2 regions of the Streptomyces sp. NPDC127097 genome follow, and region 2 is predicted to be linked to the other one. Evidence: riboswitches for the same ligand, from Rfam matches in the RefSeq annotation. Region 2 holds a riboswitch; the other holds the start of a gene.

Region 1 (3,439 bases), on a different contig from region 2:
ACCTCGCGGACGTCATCCCCGGCCGCATCAGCAAGGTCCCCGGCGTCGCCTCCACGGAGACGCATATCGCGTTCCGCACGTATAGCCAGCATGACCTTGAGGCCGCCTTTGCGATCGGGCTGGAGGCCTAGCCCGTCTTTTTCCCACGTTTTCGGCTGTCCCGCCGTGGGTGTTGCTCGCCGTTGCGCCTGCGGCGGGCCGGTCCGCTGCGCGGGGCTGTGGGTGCGGTGACGGGCCTCCGGGGCCTGGTGTGTGGACTGCTTCGCTTTACGTCCACACACCAGCCCCCTCCGGCCCGTCCCCTCCCGTTGGGGGAGTGAGTGACGGTGGGTGGGGGCGGGCCACCCATGCCCCTGACCATGCCGAAGCCCGCGCCGTGCCCGTGCCCGTGCCCATTGCATGTGATCTACGAGCCGCACCGGACCACTTACCGGTCCCTCGCCAAGGTTTTTCCCACCCGTCACCGCACCCGACAGCCCCGCGCAGCGGACCCCGCCCGCCGCTGGGGGTACCTCCCACGCCCTTCAGGCAGTGGGGGAGCAACGGCGAGCAACACCCACGGCGGGACAGCCGAAAACGTGGGCCAAAGGCAAAGCGCAGCGGAAAGCCAAAAACGTGGGAATCAATCCGCGCTTCGCGCGGGGACGCAACGGCCGTCCTCCGTCTGGTAGTTCCAGCGGGCGCCGTTCGTCACCAACTCCTTGACCGCTTCGAGGAAGCGGTCGACATGCTCATCGGGCGTGCCGGCGCCGAAACTGACGCGGATGGCGTTGAGGGACTTCTCGCCGGGGGCCGCCTCGGGGGCGCCGCACTCGCCGGGGTCCTGGGGCTCGCTGCCGAGGAGGGTGCGGACGAGGGGGTGGGCGCAGAAGAGGCCGTCGCGGACGCCGATGCCGTACTCGGCCGACAGGGCGGCGGCGAAGTGGGAGCTGTTCCAGCCTTCGACGACGAAGGAGAGGACGCCGACGCGTGCCGCGTCCTCGCCGAAGAGGGAGAGCACGTTCACCTCGGGTACCTCGGCCAGGCCGGCGCGGAGGCGGGCGATCAGCTCCTGTTCGCGGGCGACCAGGGCGTCGAAGCCGGCCTCGGTCAGGGCCTGGCAGGCCGAGGCGATGGCGTAGGCGCCGATGACGTTGGGCGAACCGGCCTCGTGCCGGGCCGCGGTGGTGTGCCACTCGACGTCCACCCCGCCGTCCGTGCGCCGGGAGACCTTGCGGCTGGCGCCGCCGCCGGCCAGGTACGGCGCGGCGTCCCGCAGCCAGTCCGCGCGGCCGGCCAGCACCCCGGCGCCGAACGGCGCGTAGAGCTTGTGGCCGGAGAACGCGACCCAGTCCACGTCCAGCTCGGCGAGGTCCACCGGGTGGTGCGGGACGAGCTGTGCCGCGTCCAGCACGATCCGGGCGCCGTGCGCATGCGCGGCGGCCGCCAGCTCCCGCACCGGCCACAGCTCACCGGTCACATTCGACGCACCGGTCACGCAGACCAGCGCCGGACCGTAGGGCTCGCGGGTGGCCAGCGCCTTCTCCAGGGTGTCCACGGCCTGTTGCGGGGTGCGCGGTGCGTTGAGGTAGGTGACCTCGACGTCGGAGCGCTGCTCCCACGGCAGCAGCGAGGCGTGGTGCTCGGTCTCGAAGACGAACACCCGGGTGTTCTCGGGGAGTACGGCGGCGAGCAGGTTCAGCGAGTCGGTGGTGGAGCGGGTGAAGACGACCTGGTCGCCCTCCCGTCGCCCACCACCGCCCTTGCCGGACCGGGCTTCGCCCGGGCCCCCTTCGATGCGGCAGCCGAGGAACTCGGCGATGGTGCGGCGGCTGTTCTCGAAGAGGTCGGTGGACAGCTGCGAGAGGTATCCGGCGCCGCGGTGCACGCTGCCGTAGTACGGGGCGTAGGCCGCCACGTCGTCCCAGACCCGCTGGAGGGCGGGGGCGCTGGCGGCGTAGTCCAGCGCGGCGTAGTCGACCTCGCCGCCGGTCACGAGCGGGACGAGGACATCCCGGCCGAGAACCGGCAGCGGGGCACAGACGGAGCGGTCGGCGGCAACGGCGGAAACAGACATGGCGAACTCCCGTGAGAGGTAAGCGAATTCGCCGCGTGCGGGGGTGCGGGAGGGCGCGCCGGGGCACCGCGGCGGAAAGGAAAAAGGGATGCGGGAAAGGGGCCGTCGGGCCCTATCGCATTCGCTGATTCACGGAAGTTCTCCCTCGGGGACCAGGATCCCTGGCGAGGGATCCGCGCTTGCCGCAGACCTCGCTGCCTACGGCCTGGTCATCACCCGGGGCACCCCGCCACGGAAGGAGGGTTGCCGGACAGCGGGCCGGGGCCTGCATCGCTGTCACTCGTGACCTGGGCAGAATCATGCCACACGGGCAAAGAGGCGCAAGGCCCGGTCCATATGACGGACGGGGCCTTGCGTCACACCCTGCGTTACCGCGCGCTCATGTGTTGCTGGCGGCCACCCAGCGCTCCAGCGCCCGCTTGGCCGCGCCGGAGTCGACCGAGGCGGCGGCGCGCTCGATCCCGGCCCGGATCTGCTCGGCCAGCGGGGCGTCCGCCGGCTCCAGGGCGACCAGCGCCGCCGCGGCGTTCAGCAGCACCGCGTCCCGCACCGGGCCGGTCTCCCCGTCCAGCAGCCGGCGGGCCACATCCGCGTTGTACGAGGCGTCCGCGCCGCGCAGCGCCTCCACCGGCACCAGGGGGATGCCCACGTCCCGGGGGTCGAAGGACTCCTCGCGCACCGTGCCGTCCCGGACGATCCACACCCGGGAGGTCGCGGTCGTGGTCAGCTCGTCCAGGCCGTCGTCGCCGCGGAACACCAGCGCCGACGAGCCGCGCTCGGCGAGCACCCCCGCCAGGATCGGCGCCATCCGGGCGTCCGCGACACCGGTCGCCTGGGCGCGGACCTTCGCGGGGTTGGTCAGCGGGCCGAGCACGTTGAAGGTGGTACGGATGCCGAGCTGGGCCCGCGCGTTGGCGACGTGCCGCAGCGAGGGGTGGAACTTCACCGCGAAGCAGAAGGTGATGCCCGCTTCCCGGGCGACCTCGGTGACCCGCTGCGGGGTGAGGTCGAGATTGACGCCGAGCTTCTCCAGGACGTCGGAGGCGCCGCTGGCCGAGGAGGCGGCGCGGTTGCCGTGCTTGACGACCTTGGCACCGGTGCCGGCGACCACGATCGAGGACATCGTGGAGATGTTGACGGTCTTGGCGCCGTCACCGCCGGTGCCGACGATGTCGACGCTGGGACCGGGGACCTCGATCAGCCGGGCGTGCGCGTACATGGTGCGCACCAGGCCGGAGATCTCGGCGACGGTCTCGCCCTTGGCGCGCAGGGCCACCGCGAAGCCGGCGATCTGGGCGTCGCTGGCCTCGCCCCGCATGATCTTGTCCATCGCCCAGGCGGTGTCGTCCGCGCTGAGGTCGCGGCCGGCGAGCAGGGCGTTGA
Region 2 (3,439 bases):
CAGCCGCCGGCCACCGCCGGGATGATCGAGATACCCGCGCCGTCCGGGGTGGGCGTCTCCAGGCCCTGCTCGAAGCGCACATCGTCGTCGTTGACGTACACGTTCACGAAACGGCGCAGCTTGCCGGCGTCGTCCAGCACACGGGCCGCGATGCCCTGGTGGTTCTGCTCCAGGTCGGCGATCACCTCGGAGAGGGTCGCGCCCTCGGCGGGGACCTCGGCCTGGCCACCGGTGTACGTGCGGAGGATGGTGGGGATGCGGACCTTGACGCTCATGGTTCTGCCTTCCAGGGGTACGGAGTACGAGTTCGGGGGCCGGTCGCGGCCTCGTCCGCCGGATGCCGGACGGGCCGGCGGCTCAGCGGGCCAGGCCGGCCGCGCGGAACGCGTCCAGGTTCGGACGGATCGTGGCCGTGGGCCCGGAGGTGGGGGCGACCGCGTCGAGTGTCTTGAGGCCGTCACCGGTGTTCAGGACGACGGTGGTCAGGGACGGGTCGAGCACGCCGTCCTCGATCAGCTTCTTGGTCACGCCGACGGTCACGCCGCCCGCGGTCTCCGCGAAGATGCCTTCCGTCCTGGCCAGCAGCTTGATCGCGTCCACGACCTGCTCGTCGTTGACATCCTCCACGGCACCGCCCGTACGGCGCGCGATGTCGAGCACATACGGCCCGTCGGCCGGGTTGCCGATCGCCAGCGACTTGGCGATGGTGTTCGGCTTCTGGGGCCGGACCACGTCGTGCCCGGCCTTGAAGGCCGCCGACACCGGCGAGCAGCCCTCCGCCTGGGCGCCGAAGATCTTGTACGGCTTGTCCTCGACCAGGCCGAGGGCGATCAGCTCCTTGAGCCCCTTGTCGATCTTGGTGAGCTGCGAGCCGGACGCGATCGGGATGACGATCTGGTCCGGGAGCTGCCAGCCCAGCTGCTCGCAGATCTCGTACGCGAGGGTCTTGGAGCCCTCGCCGTAGTACGGCCGCAGATTGACGTTGACGAAGCCCCAGCCCTCGCCCAGCGGGTCGCCGATGAGCTCGGAGCAGAAGCGGTTGACGTCGTCGTAGTTGCCCTCGATGCCGACCAGGTCGCCGCCGTAGACCGCGGCCATGACGACCTTGCCGGCCTCCAGGTCGTGCGGGATGAACACGCAGGACTCGAATCCGGCGCGGCGCGCCGCGGCGCCGACCGCACCGGCGAGGTTGCCGGTGGAGGAGCAGGAGAGGGTGGTGAAGCCGAAGGCGCGGGCGGCCTCGACGGCGATCGCCACGACGCGGTCCTTGAAGGAGTGCGTCGGGTTGCCGGAGTCGTCCTTGACGTACAGACCACCGGTGACGCCCAGCTCACGGGCGAGGTTGTCGGCCTTGACGAGCTTGGTGAAGCCCGGGTTGAGATTGGGCTTGTCGGCCACGTCGGTGGGGACGGGCAGCAGCGGGGCGTAGCGCCAGATGTTGTCCGGACCGGCCTCGATCTGCTTCCGCAGGCCCTCGGGATCGCCGCTCGGCAGGTCGTAGGCGACTTCGAGCGGCCCGAAACATTCCTGGCACGCGAAGATCGGGCCGAGCGGGAAGCGCTGTCCGCACTCGCGGCAGGACAGGGCTGCGGCGGGGCCCAGAGCGACGGTGGGGGTGTTTTCGGTGACTTGCACAGCCATGGAGGCGAGGCCCTTTCTCCTCATCTTCCTCGCGGCGAATCTCGCCACGAGACGGATTTGGCACCTTCCCTAGCCGGGAGCCTCACGCGCGCGGGACGTCAGCGTCCTGGCGGCAAGACCGGCTGGAGGGTTGCCGGGGCTTCAACGGGCCGTATCCCTCTGCCCCTCTGGATGAGCGGTATGGCGCTGGGCCGAAACCCAGGCGTTTGTGGCGCGGCGACCCCGACATGCGACGGTCATCCGCGTTGTTCAAGACTGTAACCGAAGGCACTGACAGTTGAGATAGTCGTCCGAACCGCGAGATGGATCACACAGGCCGCCGTTCGGGCGGTGACCGAGGAGTCGTAGACGTGCTGGAAGAGGTCGAGAGCTGGCTGACCAGCCACTCCTGGTCCGCCGCTGACCGCCCGCTGGGGCAGCTGCTGGAGGCGAAGCGCCAGACGGGCCGTACGGTCAGTGTCGTACTGCCCGCGCTCGACGAGGAGGCCACGGTCGGGGCGATCGTGGCGGTGATCCGGGCCGAGCTGATGACCGAGGCCGTGCCCCTCGTCGACGAGCTGGTGGTGCTGGACTCCGGCTCCAGTGACCGCACCGCCGAGGTCGCGGCGGCGGCCGGCGCGCGGGTGGTGCCCCGCGACAGCATCCTGCCCCGGCTGCCCGCGCTGCCCGGCAAGGGCGAGGTGCTCTGGCGCTCCCTCCTGGCCACCACCGGCGACATCATCTGCTTCATCGACGCCGACCTGCGCGAATTCTCCGCCGCCTTCGTCTCCGGGATCGTCGGCCCGCTGCTGACGGACCCGGACATCCAGTTCGTGAAGGCGATGTACGACCGACCCCTGGAGACCGGCGCCGAAGGTGCCGGGGCCGGCCAGGGCGGCCGGGTCACCGAGCTGGTCGCCCGCCCCCTGCTCAACCTCCACTGGCCGCAGCTGGCCGGCTTCGTCCAGCCCCTGGGCGGCGAGTACGCCGCCCGCCGCTCCCTCCTGGAGCGGCTGCCGTTCCCGGTCGGCTACGGCGTGGAGCTCGGCCTGCTCGTCGACTCCCTGCACACCGTCGGCCTCGACGCCCTCGCCCAGGTGGACGTCGGCGTGCGCAAGCACCGTCATCAGGACGGCCAGGCGCTGGGCCGGATGGCCGCCGCCATCTACCGGACCGCACAACTACGCCTGACCCGCGGCCACTTGATCCGCCCGCGGCTCACCCAGTTCGACCGCGGGGAGCAAGGCTTCGTACCGCGCACGACGGAGGTGGACACCGAGGAGCGCCCCCCGATGGCCGAAATCCCGGAGTACGCGGCCCGCCGGGCGGCGTGAGCCGTGAGACCGACGCGAGCCGTCAGGCGTACGTGAGCCCTCAGGCGTCGAAGTCGTACTCCAGCACGTAGGCGGACGAATCGAGGATCATCTCGTTGACCTCGACCGTGCGGCCGTCCGCGGTGATGGCCGTGCGGCTGATGAGGATGACGGGCGTGCCCGCCGGGAGGCGCAGCCGGTCGGCCTCCTCCGGCGCCGGCATACGGGAGCGCACCTCTTCCCGGAAACGCGCGGGAGCCGCGCCCAGCTCGGCGAGCCGGGCATACGTGCCACCCGCCCCGGTGTCCGGCCGCGTGATCGCCGAGCCCGCGACCAGCGCGGCGGGGAGGTAGGAGGCGGACAGCAGCACCGGCTTGCCATCGAGCACGAAGCGGCGGCGCCGCACGATCACGGCATCTCCAGGAGCTATATCCAGTCGCGCCGCGACGGTTTCAGCGGCCGACTCCTCGTCCACCGTGACCTCGTCCACCACCAGGTCACGGTCC

What was found. A riboswitch is a leader RNA that binds a small molecule or an ion and turns the genes downstream of it on or off. The one in region 2 is predicted to bind S-adenosylmethionine.
Region 1: another riboswitch for S-adenosylmethionine. It lies ahead of ACFWJW_RS30270 (aminotransferase class V-fold PLP-dependent enzyme); the one in region 2 lies ahead of thrC (threonine synthase).

Annotation. Positions count from the first base shown of each region.
Region 1 covers NZ_JBHXFI010000054.1:16,849-20,287, reverse strand. The annotation lists gene ACFWJW_RS30275 (Lrp/AsnC family transcriptional regulator) at 1-131, shown strand, start outside; gene ACFWJW_RS30270 (aminotransferase class V-fold PLP-dependent enzyme) at 623-2,056, opposite strand; SAM riboswitch class IV at 2,227-2,344, opposite strand; gene trpD (anthranilate phosphoribosyltransferase) at 2,436-3,439, opposite strand, start outside.
Region 2 covers NZ_JBHXFI010000026.1:107,625-111,063, reverse strand. The annotation lists gene ACFWJW_RS20905 (MoaD/ThiS family protein) at 1-275, opposite strand, end outside; gene thrC (threonine synthase) at 358-1,641, opposite strand; SAM riboswitch class I at 1,659-1,819, opposite strand; gene ACFWJW_RS20895 (glucosyl-3-phosphoglycerate synthase) at 1,992-2,954, shown strand; gene ACFWJW_RS20890 (GntR family transcriptional regulator) at 2,995-3,439, opposite strand, start outside.